DNA from 3 places in the Dorea sp. 210702-DFI.3.125 genome. Region 2 is predicted to be linked to each of the others. Evidence: predicted binding sites of a transcription regulator. Region 2 holds the regulator's gene; each other region holds the start of a gene.
What was found. The regulator Rex, encoded in region 2, represses fermentation and respiration genes when NADH is low (regulators of the CRP and FNR family bind a similar motif). The targets are predictions, from matches to a motif close to ATTGTTAANTANTTAACAAT.
Positions count from the first base shown of each region.

Region 1: adhE (bifunctional acetaldehyde-CoA/alcohol dehydrogenase) is a predicted target of Rex. The motif match lies at 3,356-3,375, and genes of this name have one in related genera.
Region 3: LI164_RS12905 (NAD(P)H-dependent oxidoreductase subunit E) is a predicted target of Rex. The motif match lies at 2,289-2,308, and genes of this name have one in related genera.

Region 1 covers NZ_JAJCNF010000005.1:65,438-71,896, forward strand. Annotated here, with positions in the region: gene LI164_RS04115 (FctA domain-containing protein) at 1-781, shown strand, start outside; gene srtB (class B sortase) at 785-1,762, shown strand; gene LI164_RS04125 (FctA domain-containing protein) at 1,725-2,378, shown strand; gene LI164_RS04130 (hypothetical protein) at 2,369-2,926, shown strand; gene adhE (bifunctional acetaldehyde-CoA/alcohol dehydrogenase) at 3,462-6,068, shown strand; gene LI164_RS04140 (aminoglycoside phosphotransferase family protein) at 6,082-6,459, shown strand, end outside.
Region 2 covers NZ_JAJCNF010000001.1:67,116-73,574, forward strand. Annotated here, with positions in the region: gene LI164_RS00305 (GntR family transcriptional regulator) at 212-868, shown strand; gene LI164_RS00310 (NADP-dependent isocitrate dehydrogenase) at 928-2,127, shown strand; gene LI164_RS00315 (NUDIX domain-containing protein) at 2,143-2,646, shown strand; gene LI164_RS00320 (ABC-F family ATP-binding cassette domain-containing protein) at 2,661-4,586, opposite strand; gene LI164_RS00325 (redox-sensing transcriptional repressor Rex) at 4,789-5,430, shown strand; gene LI164_RS00330 (NAD(P)H-hydrate dehydratase) at 5,511-6,459, shown strand, end outside.
Region 3 covers NZ_JAJCNF010000030.1:21,088-27,546, forward strand. Annotated here, with positions in the region: gene nuoF (NADH-quinone oxidoreductase subunit NuoF) at 1-1,757, opposite strand, end outside; gene LI164_RS12905 (NAD(P)H-dependent oxidoreductase subunit E) at 1,761-2,234, opposite strand; gene LI164_RS12910 (LysR family transcriptional regulator) at 2,385-3,314, opposite strand; gene LI164_RS12915 (YoaK family protein) at 3,320-3,988, opposite strand; gene LI164_RS12920 (LysR family transcriptional regulator) at 4,085-5,011, opposite strand; ZMP/ZTP riboswitch at 5,147-5,230, shown strand; gene LI164_RS12925 (formate--tetrahydrofolate ligase) at 5,371-6,459, shown strand, end outside.

The sequences.
Region 1 (6,459 bases), on a different contig from region 2:
AGCAACAACAGAACTTGCAGATGAAACAAAATATCCACATGCAGGTGTTTACACATTTACCGTCAACGAGGTAAAAGGCAATGTAGCCGGCATGACATATGATACAAAATCTTACACAGTAAATGTATATGTAGTAAATGATGGCGATGGTTTAAAAGTAGACAGCATTACTGCAAACGATGGAACAGCAAAAGTAACAGATATGTCTTTTGACAATACATATGTAAAAGACTCCAGTCTCACAATTGAAAAGAAAGTAACAGGAACTCAGGCAGACAGAACAAAACACTTCAACTTTACAATTAACATGACAAAAGCGTCTACAGATACAAGAGCTTCCTACACAGGAACAATTGTAAAAGGTGACAAATGTAAAGAAACACATCAGAATGTAGTACTTACATTTGATAATAATGGTAAAGCAACAGCAAATGTAGAACTGTGTGACGGAGATACAATCACATTTGACAACATTGCAGCAGGAACAAGATATACCGTTACTGAAGCAGGAGCAACAGATGGATATACACCAAGTGTAGCAGTTGTTGAGAATGGTGGAATAGCAGAGCAAATTAACGCGACCAGCGAAGCTGACGGAATTACAGCAGATAACAAGCTGATTGGCGAGAAGGCAAACAGTGTCGTATTTACCAATGCTTATGCTGACACTCCGATTACAGGTGTTATCATCAATAACCTTCCATATGTTGTCCTTGCTGCTGCAGCAGTATGTGCTCTTGTGGCACTCGTACTGATCAACAGACGCAGACAGTATCGCTAAAAAATGTTGGTGCGTATAGCAGACCGGATCGTCAATTTTGTAGTACTGATATTCACCATGTTGCTGATTTTGTACGGCGTGTATGCATTTTGGGACACAAGACAGGTCTATGATGCGGCTTCTGTGCAGAAATACAAGACCTACAAGCCGGAAAAAGATGACTCGGTGTCATTTGAACAATTGCAGGCGCAAAACCCGGAAGTTATAGGCTGGCTGCATGTATATGGAACGAAAATTGATTATCCGTTCACGCAGGCAGAAGATAATTCAAAATATGTGAATACAGATGTTATGGGTGAATATGCACTGTCGGGAAGTTTATTTCTGGATTGCATGAACGCACCGGATTTTAGCAATTTTAATAATATTATTTATGGACATCATATGGAAAAAGAGTTGATGTTCGGTGATCTTGGTCACTATGAGGATGAGATGTATTTCAATACACATGAATATGGAAATCTATATTATAGTGGTCAGGATCATGGTGTGCATTTTTTCGCATTTGTGAAAGCAGATGCATATGACAACATGATTTACAATGTCAGAATTGCAGATCAATCAGAAAAATCGAAGTATTTATCATATGTACGGGAACAGGCATTGTATTACCGGGATTTAAACATTTCTGTGGAAGATGAAAATGTACGGATTATAGCTTTATCTACTTGTAATTCACAGACTACAAATGGCAGAGATGTGTTGATTGGTGTGATTTCAGATGAAACTTATCCAGATACGTTTGCGGAAGGAGAGACAGAAAAACAGCAGGGGACGGCAAGAAACCTTCTTGAGCAAATTCCATTTTGGTGGTATGTGCTTTTGGAAAGTGTACTTATAGGGCTGGAGATTACAGCTACTCTTCGATATATCAGAAAGAAACATAAGAATTGTATGGCGGTAGATAATCGTGCAGTACAAAGACAGAAGGGAGGGGAGATAAATGGTAAGAAACCGGAGAACAGAAAATATAAAAAATAGGGGGAGATTTTCTGCATGTGTTGCAGGGATTGCTCTTATAGCAGTTCTGTTGCAGGGATTGTCGGTGAAGGCAGAGGCAGCCTCTCAAAAAACTGTTGTAAAAATACCAGTGTCCCAGACATTTGAAATAAAGAATCAAGTGCCGGACGGATTGAACCGGGAGTTTCAATATATAATGACCTGTGAAGAGGCAAAAGCTCCGATGCCGGAGGAAACTTCAGAAGGAACTTATACATTTACTTTAAAAGATAATGAAAAAAAAGTAATCGAAATTGCTTATGAACATGCCGGTGTTTACTATTATAATCTGAAACAGCAAGTATCTGATAAAAAGGATAAATTCAGTTATGATGAGACGAACTACAAGGTGGCAGTATATGTGACAAATGCAGACAATGGAGGACTTGATACGCAAGTTGTTGTAAAAAATCCAGATGGGACAAAGAGTGCAGAGGCATTTTTCCATAATTCTTATACTGGAGACAACCCGGCGAAAGGAAATACTATTGTAAAAACCGGAGATACACAGAATATCATACTGTGGTGTTCGATAGCAGCAATAGCAGTCGCAGTATTTTTTCTTGCAGTATTTATCAGGAGAAAGAAATGTCAGTGATTCGTGATCTGAGTGGACAGAAATTTGGAAGACTGACGGCCTTGTATCCAACAGAAAAACGTGACAAGAGAGGCTCTGTATATTGGCATTGTAAGTGTGAATGCGGAAATGAAGTAGATGTTTCTCTTAGTGGACTTGTATATGGTAATTATAAAAGCTGTGGATGCCTGAAGAAAGAGTGTGAAAAAAACGTGCATGACCGGCTGCATTTATTGAACGGAACTTGTGTTGAATGGCTGAAGCACCGGAAAAATCGATGTGACAGTACGAGTGGTTTCCGTGGAGTGTACAAGACGAAAGCGGGAAAGTATCGAGTGACAATCGGCTTTAAAGGAGAACGATATCAGCTCGGGACATATCGCGAGTTTCAGGATGCAGTCGATGCAAGACTGGAGGCAGAATATCTGATTCATGACAGGTTTCTGGAAGCATATGAGAAATGGTGCAAGCGCCAGAAAGAAGATCCAAAATGGGCAGAAGAGAATCCATTGATTTTCGATGTACATCAAGAGAATAAAATTATAACAGTAGAAACAAATATGGAATAAACGAAAGAACGTGGAGGGCAGCTTCCACGTTTTTCTAATGCCTACTTTAGAATATATCGATGGGGAAAAATAGTGAAATAGTATCTATGTTACAGGCTTTCCGCTTAGCCTGCATAATGCACTTTCGGCGTAAGCCGTCCTGCTTCCAAGCAGTTTATTTTTTACATACTGAGTGGGAGAAATAGAACTGAAAAACAGGCGGTGCGCACAGAAACATTGAATTATTTTGTAGTTGATGCGAGCATAGCTTGAACTTTCGGAGCATTGTTTGAGCCTGTTCATCAGGCGAGTTTGCGTAGAAAGTTCAAAATAAGCGACGCAGCATCAACAAAAAATATTCAGTTTCTGTGCGCAATGCCTGTTTCAATTCTATTTATCACAGGATATGACAAAAAATAAACAATAATGTTAAAAAAATATCATTTATATATTGACAAATAATTAACGATAATTTATACTACCGAATGTAAAGAATAAAAGACGTCTAATCAAGCAAACTATAATCCATACTTTTTATTTACAGGAGGGAATCCAGATGGCTAAGAAGAAAGATGTTGTACCGGTATTTGTTGACAATGTGGAAGCGTTGGAAGCGAAGATGCAGGCGATGCGCGAGGCGCAGAAAATCTTTGCCACCTATACACAGGAGCAGGTTGACAAGATTTTTTATGCGGCAGCAGTTGCAGCGAACAAAATGCGTATTCCACTTGCAAAGCAGGCAGTTGAGGAAACCGGACGCGGTATTGTTGAGGATAAAGTAATCAAAAATCACTATGCAGCAGAGTATATTTACAATGCATACAAAGACACAAAGACTTGTGGTGTGATTGAGGAAGATAAAGCATTCGGAATTAAGAAAATCGCAGAGCCAATCGGTCTTGTGGCAGCAGTTATTCCGACAACGAACCCGACTTCAACAGCAATCTTTAAGACATTGATCTGTCTGAAGACGAGAAATGCAATTATCATCAGTCCGCATCCGGCAGCAAAAGCTTCTACAATTGCAGCAGCAAAGATTGTTCTGGACGCAGCAGTGAAAGCCGGAGCACCGGAAGGAATCATTGGCTGGATCGATGCACCGTCACTGGAACTGACCAATATGGTCATGAAAGAATCTGACATCATCCTTGCAACAGGTGGTCCGGGAATGGTAAAGGCAGCTTATTCTTCCGGAAAACCGGCACTTGGAGTTGGAGCCGGAAATACACCGGTTATTATTGATGACACAGCAGATATTAAACTTGCAGTTAACTCCATCATTCATTCCAAAACATTTGACAACGGTATGATCTGTGCATCTGAGCAGTCCGTAACGGTTCTGGACAGCATTTACGATGAAGTAAAGAAAGAATTTGCATACAGAGGCTGCTATTTCCTGAAAAAAGGAGAAGAGCTTGATAAGGTTCGTAAGACGATTATTATAAATGGAGCATTGAATAATAAGATTCCTGGAAAATCTGCATATGAGATTGCAAAACTTGCAGGTGTGGAAGTCCCGGAAAATACAAAGATTCTGATTGGTGAAGTAGAATCTGTGGACATTTCCGAGGAATTTGCACACGAAAAATTATCACCGGTACTTGGAATGTATCGTGCGAAGACATTTGACGAAGCTCTTGAAAAAGCGGAGCGCCTTGTAGCAGATGGAGGATATGGACACACAGCTTCTCTTTATGTACATCCTGCTGAGACAGAGAAAATTGCAAAACATGCTGAAGCTATGAAGACATGTCGAATCCTGATCAACACACCATCTTCTCACGGAGGAATCGGAGATCTCTACAACTTCAAACTGGCACCGTCACTGACACTTGGCTGCGGTTCCTGGGGAGGAAACTCCGTATCTGAAAATGTAGGTGTAAAACACCTGATCAATATTAAAACAGTTGCAGAGAGGAGAGAAAATATGCTTTGGTTTCGGACTCCGGATAAGGTATACTTTAAGAAAGGCTGCATGCCGGTAGCGCTTGATGAACTTGGAAATGTACTGCACAAAAAGAAAGCATTTATCGTAACAGACAGCTTCTTATATAAGAATGGTTACGTAGCTCCGATCGAGCAGAAACTGGATGAGCTTGGAATCCAGCACACATGCTTCTTCGAGGTGGCACCGGATCCGACACTTCAGTGTGCTGAAAAAGGTGTGGATCAGATGCGCGCATTTGAGCCGGATACGATCATTGCTCTTGGCGGTGGATCTGCCATGGACGCAGCAAAGATTATGTGGGTAATGTATGAGCATCCGGAAGCTGACTTTGAGGATATGGCCATGGACTTCATGGATATCCGCAAGCGTGTATTCACTTTCCCGAAAATGGGCGAGAAAGCTTACTTTGTAGCAATCCCGACTTCTTCCGGAACAGGTTCCGAGGTGACACCATTTGCTATTATTACAGATGCCGAGACAGGTGTAAAATGGCCAATTGCAGATTATGAGCTTCTTCCGAATATGGCAATTGTAGATGTAGATAACATGATGACTCAGCCAAAAGGACTGACCAGTGCATCTGGTATCGATGTTATGACTCATGCAATTGAGGCATATGTATCTATTATGGCGACGGATTACACAGACGGACTTGCCCTCAAGGCAGCAAAAGCAGTATTTGAGTATCTGCCGAGAGCATACGACAATGGTGCAAATGATCCGGAGGCCAGAGAGAAGATGGCAAACGCATCCTGTATGGCAGGAATGGCATTTGCAAATGCATTCCTTGGACTGAACCACTCCATGGCACATAAACTTGGTGCATTCCACCACCTGCCACACGGAGTTGCAAATGCAGTGATCCTGACAGAAGTTATGAGATATAATGCTGCAGAAGTACCGACAAAAATGGGAACATTTTCACAGTATCAGTATCCACATGCACTGGCAAGATACGCTGAAATCGGCCGCTTTGTAGGCTGCCAGGGAAAAGACGATGCAGAAGTATTTGAAAACTTTATCGCAAAACTGGAAGAGCTGAAAGAAAAAATCGGTATTAAGAAGTCCATTCACGAGTACGGCATTGATGAGAAATATTTCATGGACACACTGGACGACATGGTGGAGCAGGCATTTAACGATCAGTGTACAGCAGCAAACCCAAGATATCCACTCATGAAAGAAATCAAAGAGTTATACTTAAAGTGCTGGTAAGGAGGTAAATGTGATGAAACTTACGAATCCGGAATTAATTGTGAAACGTTCTTATAAGGAAGTCTACAAGGACGGGGATAAGATTGTAAAAATATTTGAAAAAGATCACCCGAAGTCAGCCGTTTTTAATGAGGCGCTGAATACAGTTCGAGTCGAGGAGGCAGGACTGGATATTCCAAAGCTTGATGAGGTCACACAGATCGATGAAAAATGGGCACTTGTTATTGAGTGTCAGGCAGGCGAGACTCTGGAAACAGTCATGGAAAAGGATCCGGATAATCTGGAAAAATATATGGCAGAGTTCGTAGATCTTCAGCTTCAGATCCACGCAAAGACGGCTCCGATGCTTACGAAACTGAAAGACAAACTGGCAAAACAGATCAATCAGTTA
Region 2 (6,459 bases):
ATAGCATAGAAGAGAAAACCAGAAAGAGCAAGATTCAAAAAAAGTTTCGGGTTTTCTCTTTTTGCTATGGGATTTTTGAAGGATTTTTGTTTTGTCTCTTGACATATGAGATTGGATTGTATACAATTATACACGAAGTGCATTATATAAAAAGAAAGGTGACTTTTTAGTGTCAGAAAGATTCCAGAAGGTCACGAAGAAGGTTAAAATTATGGAAGAGTATCAGGACCGTTCTCTTAGAGGAAGGGTATTTGAAAAATTGAGGGAGGATATTTTATCCGGTGTCTATAAGGATTGTGATGAACTCAGGGAGATTACAATCGGTGAGGAGATGGGAGTTAGCAGGACTCCGGTTCGTGAGGCACTTAGGCAACTGGAACTGGAAGGACTTGTAAAGATTATTCCTAACAAAGGAGCCTATGTAACAGGCATTACGCCGAAAGATGTTCAGGATATTTACATGATTCGTTCTATGTTGGAAGGTATGTGCGCCAGATGGGCGACAGAGCATATCACTCCGGAACAGATTGAGCAGCTGGAAGAAATTGTTCTTTTATCTGAGTTTCATTTGAAAAAGGATAAGGACAAAGTTGTTCAGGTGTCAGATCTTGACGGTAAATTCCATCATGTTTTATATGAAGCATCCAACAGCCGGATTATGGAACATACGTTATCGGACTTTCACAAATATGTAAAGATGGCACGTATGTTGTCTGTAGGTGCAAAAAACCGGGCTGAGAAGTCCATCGAGGAGCACAAGGCAATTTTGGAAGCAATCAAAAAAGGGGATGCTGATGAAGCGGAAAGACTTGCAAATCTGCACATCATGCATGTAATGGAAAATCTTCATATCGAAATTGAAGATTAATGTTTCAAATTGTAAGAATCATATAAGTAAAGTTTATATAGTGGCAGGAGGACAAAGACATGGCGAAAATTAAAATGACAACACCAATTGTAGAGATGGACGGAGATGAGATGACAAGAATTCTTTGGAAGATGATCAAAGAACATCTTCTGAATCCATTTATTGAGCTAAATACAGATTATTATGATCTTGGACTTGAACATCGTAATGAGACGAATGATCAGGTTACATTTGATTCCGCAGAAGCAACAAAGAAGTACAAAGTAGCAGTAAAATGTGCAACAATTACACCGAATGCTGCGCGTATGCCAGAGTATAATCTGAAGGAAATGTGGAAAAGTCCGAATGGTACCATCCGTGCAATTTTAGATGGAACTGTATTCCGTGCACCGATCGTTGTAAAAGGAATTGAGCCATGCGTTAAAAATTGGAAAAAGCCAATTACCATTGCAAGACATGCTTATGGTGATGTATATAAAAATACAGAAATCAAGGTTCCTGGACCTGGAAAGGTAGAGCTTGTGTATACAGGAGATGATGGAACACAGATCAAAGAACTTGTCCACAAATATGACGGACCAGGGGTTGCTCAGGGAATCCATAACCTCTGTGGTTCTATCGAGAGCTTTGCCAGAAGCTGCTTCAATTACGCATTAGACACAAAGCAGGATCTCTGGTTCGCAACAAAAGATACAATTTCTAAGAAATATGACCACACATTTAAAGACATTTTCCAGGAAATCTTTGATGCAGAATATAAAGAGAAATTCGATGAAGCCGGTATCGAATATTTCTACACATTGATCGATGATGCTGTAGCGCGTGTTATGAAATCTGAAGGAGGCTACATCTGGGCATGCAAGAACTATGATGGAGATGTTATGAGCGATATGATTTCTTCTGCATTTGGTTCTCTTGCCATGATGACATCCGTGCTTGTATCACCGGAAGGATATTACGAGTATGAAGCTGCTCACGGTACAGTACAGCGTCATTATTACAAGCATTTGAAAGGCGAAGAAACTTCTACTAACTCTGTTGCAACAATCTTTGCATGGAGCGGAGCTCTTCGTAAACGTGGTGAACTGGATCAAAATCAGGAGCTGATGGATTTTGCAGATAAATTAGAGAAGGCAACGATTGATACAATTGAGGAAGGAAAGATGACAAAAGATCTGGCTCTTATCACAACACTTCCGAATCCAACAGTGTTAAACAGTGAAGACTTTATTAAAGCGATTGCTGAAAAGTTAGTATAGAAAGAGTTGAAATGCATGGAATACTGGGATATTTATGATAAAAACAAACAGCTGACCGGGCGAAAAATGAAGCGCAATGACTGGTGCCTGAAAGAGGATGAGTATCACTTGACAGTGTTAGGTGTGATCCGCCGTCCAGATGGAAAATATCTGATTACCCGCCGCGTTCTGACAAAGGCATGGGCACCAGGCTGGTGGGAAGTTTCCGGAGGCGCTGCACAGGCAGGTGAAAGCTCCGAGGAAGCGGTACGTCGTGAGGTACTGGAAGAAACAGGATTGGATGTAAATGGCTGTGTGGGCGGTTATATGTTTACCTATCACAGAGAAAATCCTGGAGAAGGCGACAATTATTTTGTAGATGTCTATCGTTTTGAAAAGGATTTTAAAGAAGAAGACCTGCATCTTCAGACAGAAGAGACTGCAGGATATAAGATTGCAACAGCTGATGAGATCAAGGCTCTGGCTGACGAAGGAATCTTCCTGCATTATGATAGTATCAAACGTGTTTTTGAAGAGTAGAAAAATGAGCTGGCTTATTCGGCCAGCTCTTCCCATTTTTCATATAAAGTTTCAAGTTCAGCGTCAATTTCTGCACGTTCTTTTGCAAGTTCCTGACATTTTACTGAATTCGTATAAACTTCCTCCTGCGCCATTAGAATATCAATTTCAGCACTTCTATCTTCCAGAACACCGATCCGTTCTTCTGTCTTTTTGAATTCATTAGCGCGTTTCCGTTCTTTTGCCTGAGCTTCTTTTTGTTCCTGCCAGCTTAACTTTGAATCAGAGGCCAAGTCAGCAGCTGCAGAAGAGGAATTATTTTCTAAGCGAGACGTATTGGAATATGCGGCTGTCAGTTCTTCTTTTTTCTCAAGATAATAATCATAATTTCCAATATAATTTACAAACGTATGATTAACAAGATCCATGATACGTGTTGCAGTCTGATTGATAAAGTAACGGTCGTGTGAAACATAAAGAACCGTTCCTGTGTAATTATTCAGTGCATGTTCCAGAATCTCTTTTGATGTAATATCCAGATGGTTGGTCGGCTCATCGAGAATCAGGAAGTTCGCTTCAGAAAGCATCAGCTTTGCAAGGGACACGCGTCCACGTTCGCCACCGCTTAAGTCACTAATAAGTTTAAATACATCATCTCCGGTAAATAAAAATGCTGCCAGCACTTTACGGATCTGCGTGTTATTAAGATTAGGATAGTCGTCGGAAATCTCCTGGAAAATAGTTTTTTCCATGTGTAGAACGTGGTGTTCCTGATCGTAGTAACCAATCTTTACATTAGAACCGAGACGGAAACTTCCAGAATCAGCTTTGAGTACCTGATTTAAAATCTTAAGGATTGTTGTTTTTCCGGTTCCATTATCTCCGATGATCGCGACATGTTCCCCACGCTTGATTTCGAAGCTGACATCTTCAAATAAAATCTGTGGTGGAAATGCTTTGCTTAAATGCTCGACACTTAAGACATCATTACCGCTGACACAGGAAGGTTCCAGTGTTAAATGCATATCTGTATGTAGTTCCATCGGTTTTTCAACCGGGGTCATCTTATCCAGCATCTTTTCACGGCTTTCTGCACGCTTGATGGATTTTTCGCGGTTGAAGGAGCGGAGCTTTTCAATGACCGCTTCCTGATGCTTAATTTCCTGCTGCTGGTTCAGATACTCTTTCATTCTGGCTTCACGGAGCATTTCTTTTTTTTGGGCGTAATCTGTATAATTGCCCATGAAAGTGGTAAGCTTGCCAAGTTCAATCTCGACGACTTTTGTTACAACCCGGTTCAGGAAATACCGGTCATGAGAGACAATCAGTACTGCACCGGGATAATTCAGAAGATAAGTTTCCAGCCATGAGATGGAATTTAAATCCAAATGGTTGGTTGGCTCGTCCAAAAGCAGAATATCTGGCTTTGTGAGGAGCAGTTTTCCGAGAGAAACACGGGTTTTCTGACCTCCGGATAAAGTTGCAACCGGTTTTGCGAATTCTTCTTCTGTAAATCCCAGTCCTTTTAAAACACCAGTGATTTCACTTTCGCAGGCGTATCCATTTTCACGTTCGAATGCTGCTGTGAGCCGCTGGTATGTATTCATACGTTCTTCCAGACGTTCTCCGCTTAAATGCTTCATTTCCTGTTCAATCTCACGAATCTGCCGCTCCATGTCGAGAATATCGGCTTTTGCAGTGCGTACCTCTTGATAGATCGTATGGTCATTATTCATATCCTGATGCTGTGCCAGATATCCCATCGTCTTGCCGCGTGTCAGAACAACATTGCCGCCGTCCGCCTGAATCTCACCAACGATCATCTTAAGAAGTGTTGTCTTTCCAGCACCGTTCGGTCCTACGAGAGCTGCTTTTTCGTGGTCTTCTATATGAAAGGAGCCGCCGGAGACAATTACTTCCTCTCCAAAGGCTTTTTTGATATTGTGACATGCAAGTATCATCCTATCCTCCTTGATAAAATCCTGTGATTTTGAGAAATAAAGATGCCGCAGGGCTGCGTCCGGCGCTGCGACCGCATAATTTTGGCATCATCTTATACTATTATAACGAAAATACTACAAAAAACAACTAAAAAGTTTGACATTATACTAACGATTGCCTATAATAATGAGTAGAAATTTTTGAAGGAAGGAGGTGCGGATCATGCAAAACAGGGGAATTTCACAGGCAGTTATCCGTAGATTACCCAGATATTATAGATACCTTGGGGAGCTGATCGAGCAGGGAGTAGAACGAATCTCTTCCAATGAGCTTAGTAAAAGAATGAAAGTAACAGCTTCCCAGATTCGTCAGGATCTTAATAATTTTGGCGGATTCGGGCAACAGGGGTATGGCTATAATGTAAAATATCTGTACTCAGAAATCGGAAAAATTCTTGGATTGGAACAGGATCATAATATTATTATTATTGGTGCTGGTAATTTGGGGCGTGCACTTGCGAACTATGCATCATTTGAAAAGCGGGGATTTATCTTAAAAGGATTGTTTGATATCAATCCGGAGCTTGACGGGCAAGAAGTTCGTGGTGTTCCAATTCAGATGATGGACGAGCTTCCGAAATTTGTAGATGAGAACAGTATCGATATTGCAGCATTGACGATTCCAAAGGATGAGTCAATCAAAGTCGCAAAATTTCTGGCAGATCACAATGTTCACGGAATATGGAATTTTGCACATACAGATCTGAATCTTCCGGAAAGTGTGATTGTTGAGAATGTACATTTATCCGAGAGTCTGATGAGGCTGTCATATAATATATGCCGCTACAAGGAAGAACATAATTAAGGAGATAACGTGTAAAGACAGGTTTGTTCAGATTGCATCCTGGCTTTGCACGTTTCTTTCTATCAGGAGGAATCAAAACTATGAGATATTTGCCAGATGCTAAACAGATGAAAACGGCAGATTCATTTACGATAAATGAACTTAAAATCCCGTCCCTGGAACTTATGGAACGGGCTGCCAGAGCATGTGTAGATCACATTAAAGACTGGAAAATTAATTTAAATAAAATATGTGTCCTCTGTGGTTCTGGAAATAATGGCGGGGACGGCTTTGCGATTGCCAGAATGTTTGCATGGGAAGGGTGTGACGTAACAGCAGTTCTGGTCGGAAACAGAGATCACTGCACACCAGAGACTGCCCATCAGATAGAACAGTTGAAAAATACAGGAGCACAGTTTAAGGAGCGGTTTGAGCAAGAAGCATTTGAAAGTGAACCGTATACTTTAATTATCGATGCAATTTTTGGAGTTGGACTTTGCCGGGAGGTTGGAGGCAGATATGCACAGATTATAGAGTGTGTGAATCAGTCTGATGCAGTCCGTATGTCCGTGGATATTCCTTCCGGAATTTGCGCAACTACAGGAAATGTATTAGGAACTGCAGTGCGTGCAGACTATACTGTGACAATTCAGGAGACGAAAGTTGGTCTTGTACTTGATCCGGGAAGAAGTTATGCAGGAATCTGTGTATCCGAGGATATCGGAATTGTATCACTTCCACTGGAAAGAGATGAGGAAACAGTTTGTACACTGGAGGGCAGTGATTATGCAGCACTTCTTCCGAAACGAAATGCGGACTCCAATAAAGGAACTTACGGAAAGCTTCTTATGATCACCGGAAGCAAAGGTATGTCAGGTGCTGCATATCTTGGCGCACTTGCAGCTTACAGGACAGGTACCGGGCTGGTGCAGATCTATACTGCTAAAGAGAATCTCGTGATCTTACAGAGCCAGATCCCGGAAGCGATCATTACAACTTATGAAAAATATGATGTCAATGAACTACATCGCTTGATCGACTGGGCAGATG
Region 3 (6,459 bases), on a different contig from region 2:
TTTCTTGCACACTTGGAGCATCCCTTACATTTTTCCGGATTGATCTTATAATTCCGGAGATTTGCACAGATACCGGCACGGCATTTCTTATCACGGATATGCTCTTCATATTCTTCCCGGAATGCCTGAATCGTGCTGATTACCGGTTTTGGCGCACTCTTTCCAAGACCGCAGAGAGCTGTGTTTTCAATCATATCAGCTAACTCTTCCAGCTCTTCGATGTCCCCTTCTCTTCCTTCTCCGGCAACGATACGCTCCAGAATCTCCAGCATACGCTTCGTTCCCTCACGGCATGGTACACATTTTCCACAACTTTCACGCTGCGTAAAATTCATAAAGAATCTTGCAACTTCAACCATACAGGTATTCTCATCCATAACAACCAGTCCTCCAGAACCGATCATGGCACCAATCTTCGTCAGTGAATCAAAGTCCATCTTACTGTCCAGCTGTGATTCTGTCAGACATCCTCCTGATGGTCCTCCGATCTGAACAGCTTTAAATTTCTTGCCATCACGGATTCCGCCGCCAATATCAAAGATGATCTCTCTTAACGTAATACCCATCGGCACCTCGATCAGACCAGTATTATTTACATTTCCCGTCAGGGCAAATGCTTTCGTTCCCGGACTTTCCGGTGTTCCGATTCCTGTATACCAGTCAGCTCCATGCTTCACGATCATCGGTACATTCGCATAAGTCTCAACATTATTCAGAACCGTCGGTTTTCCAAACAATCCCTTTTCAACGGTTCTAGGCGGTTTTACACGCGGCATTCCACGCTTACCTTCAATGGATGCTGTCAGGGCTGAGCCCTCACCACATACGAAAGCTCCTGCTCCACGGTTGATATGTAAATGGAAGCTAAATCCTGTTCCCAAAATATTGTCTCCCAGAATTCCAAGCTCTTCTGCCTGTCTGATTGCAATGCGAAGTCTGCTGACTGCCAGCGGATATTCCGCACGGACATAAATATATCCTTCCTGTGCCTGTACCGCATAGGCTGCAATCATCATACCTTCGATCATGCGGTGCGGATCTCCTTCCATGATGCTTCTGTCCATGAATGCTCCCGGATCTCCTTCATCACCATTGCAGACGACATAACGGATCTTTTCTTTCTGTCCGGCAACCTGGGACCATTTTCTTCCAGTCTGGAAACCAGCGCCTCCACGTCCACGCAGATTTGACTGGGTAATCGTCTTGATTACGGCCTCCGGCGTCATCTCAAATACAGCTTTTTCAAATGCTTCATATGCACCTACTGCCAGTGCATCCTCAATATGTTCTGCATCAATGTGACCGCAGTTTTTCAGAACAAGTCTTGTCTGTTTTGCATAGAATGGAATTTCTTCCTGAGTCTGATAGACCTCATTATCCTGCTTGTACATCAGACGTGTGACTGGCTCTCCATGGAGGACTGTCTTTTCAAAGATTTCTTCACAGTCTTCCAGCTTTACTTTTAAGTAGAGATAATTATAAGGTTCAATTCTGACAAGCGGACCCATCTCGCAAAAGCCATGACATCCACTTTTCTTAACGCCGACATGTTCTCCATGTGCAATCTCTGCTCCGATTCTGACCTCAACATGATCCATACCCGCTGTCAGTTCACTGAATCTGTCAAAGATTTTGTCAGAACCACCTGCAAGACATCCGGTCCCTCCACAGACCAGTATCTTACATGTTTCTTTATTTCTCTTCTCCTGGCATTGTTCACGCAGGAGTGTAAGTTGTGTTCTGTTTTCCAGTTTCATCTGTTATTCCTCCCGCAGTTTTTTGATTAATTCACTCATTTTTTCCGGTGTCATCTTACCATACACCTCGTCATTGATCATGACTGCCGGTGCAAGTCCGCATGCGCCAAGACAGGAAACGGTCTCTACTGTAAATAACTGATCATCTGTTGTGTGTTTATCTTTATTAAGCCCCAGCTCTTTATATAATCCTTCCAGTATCGGAATTGATTTACGCACATGACAGGCCGTACCATCACAGACTTTAATAACATATTTGCCCTTTGCTTCAAACGAGAAGTTCTCATAAAAACTTGCAACGCTGAAAGCCTTTGCTTCTGAAATGCCAATTTTTCCGGCCACATAACTTAATAATTCCGGTGGAAGATAGCGGTATTCCTCCTGAATATCCTGGATAATCGGAATCAGCGACCGCTCTTCACGCGTGTGACAGGCAATAATCTCATCTGTCTTCTCGTAATAAGATGCGTCTAACATAAAAAACCTCCTCATGAATCAAATTTATTCTATTTCTATTTTATCTCAATTTTTATTGCCATGAAAATATCAATAAAGCATGAGTGCTATATACTTTTGCATATATTTATTAGTTTCAAGTAACTTTAAAGATCAAAAAAAGAAGCCTCGCTATTTTGAGACTTCTATTGCTTCTTTCTTCAGCTGCCGGATAAACTCCCGTTCATCTTCACTCAGAAACTTTCTGCCCGGATATACCATAACATCTTTCATCCGCCGCTGCTGCCATTCTATCTTACGCTGTGCCAGTCCATTTCTTCGGAGAAGTTCTTCCGGAATCGGTGACACCCACATATAGGTTCCCGGTATATCTTTCAGAAGCATAAACTGATTGCCACGCTCATATACATGAATCCGTCTGTGTGCATTCTGATTCTCCGGCGTTTCCTTAATGTCCAGATACTCCCCGTTCGGCAGTCTGGAATCTCCGTGTATCAGCTCAATATAAGGTTCCAGATCTTCATATCCATTCAGTTTTTTCGTTGCCAGCGGATCATTCTCATTAACAACAAGACGATACTGGAAATCCATGATTTTTTCATATTCCAGACCTCTTAAATGAATAATGGAATAGTAATATTCTTCATATTTGTCTTCCATCCGGATCAGCGCAAGATTGTAATGCTTCTTTGTAAGATTGTCCAGCGCTTGGACAGAATTGCACTCCCGGATATGCAGTCTCAGCTCTTCTGCATCTCTCACCTTCTCTACATACTTTCCAAATGCATAAGATGCATAGCTGGCTCTTGGTATAGAAATTTTCATCTCTACATCAGTCCCTTTTTTATTTCCCGGGAATTTACGGTTCAACCCTTCAATTTCCTGAATGACCCGTCTCGCCTGCGCAATAAACTGCTGCCCTTCCCTGGTAGGAACCATTCCCCTCGCTGTCCGCACGAAGAGCTGGATCTGATATTCCTCTTCCAGACTCCGGATTGCCTTACTGATGTTCGGCTGTGCAACATACAAACGCTTGGATGCCGCGCTCACCGAACCACACTGTGCAATTTCAATGATATATCTTAACTCTGTTATATTCATTTTTATCACTCATTCTCAAACATTAATAAAAAGCTGAGTCCCAGAAGAATACAGGAAATCCAGATCATATGGATTCCAAAATGTTCTGTCAAGTTGCCGCCAAGTCCTGCTCCGATCGCAAATAAAAAGATAATTCCAAAATAATAAGCGGCCTGCTTTAACTGCTCTGTTTTTCTATCCTGAAGATAATGAGAAAACGCTGCCGTTCCACTTCTTAAGTTACCGATGCACATGGTACTTGCATAGGAATAACCACCCATCTTCCGGAATGTCTGCACCTGCATCGCACAGGCAAAGGACACAAAAATCGTCGCTGTCATATTCAGACTGTGTGGAATAAATCCTACGACAAATAATATGACGATCTCTGCAAGCAGAATCCCCTGCCTCCAGTGAAGCCGTCTGGCATATTTATACCGCATCTGAATCTGATCTGCCACGAAAACTCCAAGAACAAATGCTATAAGAGGCAGCAAATATCGTACTCCGGCCTTCCAGTCTCCGGTCATAAAATGCTGACTCATCAATACTACGTTTCCTGTCTGTGCGTTGGAAAAAACTTCATTTCTCGTATTATATGTATAAGCGTCCTGAAAACCTCCTGATAACGCCAGAAATGCGCTGTTTATAAATGCCTCTGACATCTGCTTTCCCGAAAAATTCTTACCGACCATGCGTAACACCTCTACTCATCCTTTGTATTTTCAGTTTCCTATTATATAGATGCACATGTCAAAAGTCAATTTCACCGTTTTGCCGGTATATAAATTTTATATCAAGAATGCCTCGGCATTCTTCCAGCTGATATATTTTCGCAGAGCCTGAATATAAAATTCACTCATCCGGCTCCCACGAATTCTGTGGTGCGTCAGAATTCCAATCTCCATATCTCCTTCTTCTTTTAAAGGTACTGCCACAATATTCGCTCCGTTCAGTTCCTCATCAATGACTCCACTACACACCGTATATCCATTCAGTCCAATCAGTAAATTAAAAAGTGTCGCGCGGTCACGTACACGGATATTCTTCGCACGCTCTGTAGTACTGAATATTTCCTCTGAAAAGTAAAAAGAGTTGTGTTCTCCCTGCTCAAAAGACAGATATGGGTATGTCTTTAAATCTTCCATCGTTACAGATTCTTTTTTTGCCAACGGATTTGAAGTACTGACGAAAATGTGTGGTTTGGCCGTAAATAAAGTCTCAAATTCCAGATCATTTGCCTTGATGATCTTCTTTAATACGGTCCGGTTAAAATCGTTCAGATACAAAATTCCAATCTCACTTCTCATCTTCGCCACATCATCGATGATCTCATATGTCTGTGTCTCTCGAAGAGAAAAATCATAATTGTCCCCGCCAAATTCTTTGATTAGGTCAACAAATGCATTGACTGCGAAAGAATAATGTTGTGTAGAGACACTAAATTCTTTCTTGCCTCCTGCCTGAAGCTTATAGCGCTCTTCCAAAAGTGATGCCTGCTCCAGCACCTGCCTTGCATATCCTAAAAATATCGCTCCATCCTTTGACACTTCGATTCCCTTATTCGTCCTGTCAAAAATGATAATTCCCATCTCTTGTTCCAGTTCTCTAATTGCTTTTGTGAGTCCTGGCTGAGAAACAAAAAGACGACGGGCTGCTTCGCTCATAGTGCCTGTCTCCGCAACGGTCGTCACATACCTTAACTGCTGTAATGTCATCACATGCCCTCCTGTCGTTGGTTTCTCAAAAATTTACTTTAAAATTGCCTAACTATTGTAACATTTTACCTTATAAATATCAACGAAGTTCATTTTTTCATTGACTTTTAGTTCCGGATACCATAAGATATTACTAAGCATTCTGATGACTGACGGATAATTGTGGAGTACCACAGAGGAATCAGAAGTCGTATTAAGCCGACCGTCTGGGCAACATTTATCCTAACGATAGATGTTGTCCTTTTTTATTAATGCCAGGGGGATAAGCCATAGCCCATGCATGTGTTTACACATGCATGGGCATCTGCCTGGCATGTACTTATCTAACGACGTGAGGCTTGCATTAAACCAGGGAGGAAATGAAGATGAAAACTGATATCGAGATCGCACAGGAGTGTACAATGGAACCAATCACTGCCATTGCAGAGAAAGCCGGAATCCCGGACGAATACTTAGAGCAATATGGCAAATACAAAGCAAAGATTGACTACAATTTCTTAAAAAAATCCCAGAACAAAGATGGCAAATTAATTCTTGTCACAGCAATCAACCCGACACCTGCCGGAGAAGGAAAGACAACCACAACTGTCGGACTTGCTGATGCAATGCAACGTCTGAATAAAAAGGTTATGGTCGCACTTCGCGAGCCTTCTCTTGGACCTGTATTCGGAATCAAAGGCGGTGCTGCCGGTGGCGGATATGCGCAGGTTGTACCAATGGAGGATATCAACCTTCACTTCACCGGTGACTTTCACGCAATTGGAGCTGCCAACAACTTATTAGCAGCCCTCATCGACAACCATATTTACCAGGGAAATGAATTAAATATCGACCCACGTAAAATTGTATGGAAACGCTGTGTTGACATGAATGACCGCCAGCTTCGTTTTGTAACAGACGGACTTGGTGGAAGAATCAATGGCGTACCAAGAGAGGACGGATATGACATCACTGTTGCTTCCGAAATCATGGCTGTTCTGTGTCTGTCTAAAGACATTACAGATTTGAAAGAAAGACTTGGCCGCATCATTGTTGGTTATACATATGGAAAGATTTCTGAGCAAAAACCAGTAACCGCTCACGACCTTCACGCAGAAGGAGCTATGTGCGCACTGTTAAAAGATGCTTTGAAGCCGAACCTTGTTCAGACACTGGAGCACACTCCGGCGATTATTCACGGTGGACCATTTGCAAATATCGCACACGGCTGTAACTCTGTAACAGCTACAAAGATGGCTCTGAACCTCGCTGATTACGCCATCACAGAAGCCGGATTTGGCGCTGATCTCGGTGCTGAGAAATTCCTGGATATCAAGTGCCGCATGGCTGGCTTGAAGCCAAATGCAGTTGTTATCGTAGCAACAGTACGCGCTCTGAAATACAACGGCGGCGTTGCAAAAGCGGATCTGAACCAAGAGAACTTAGAGGCTCTGAAAAAAGGTATCCCG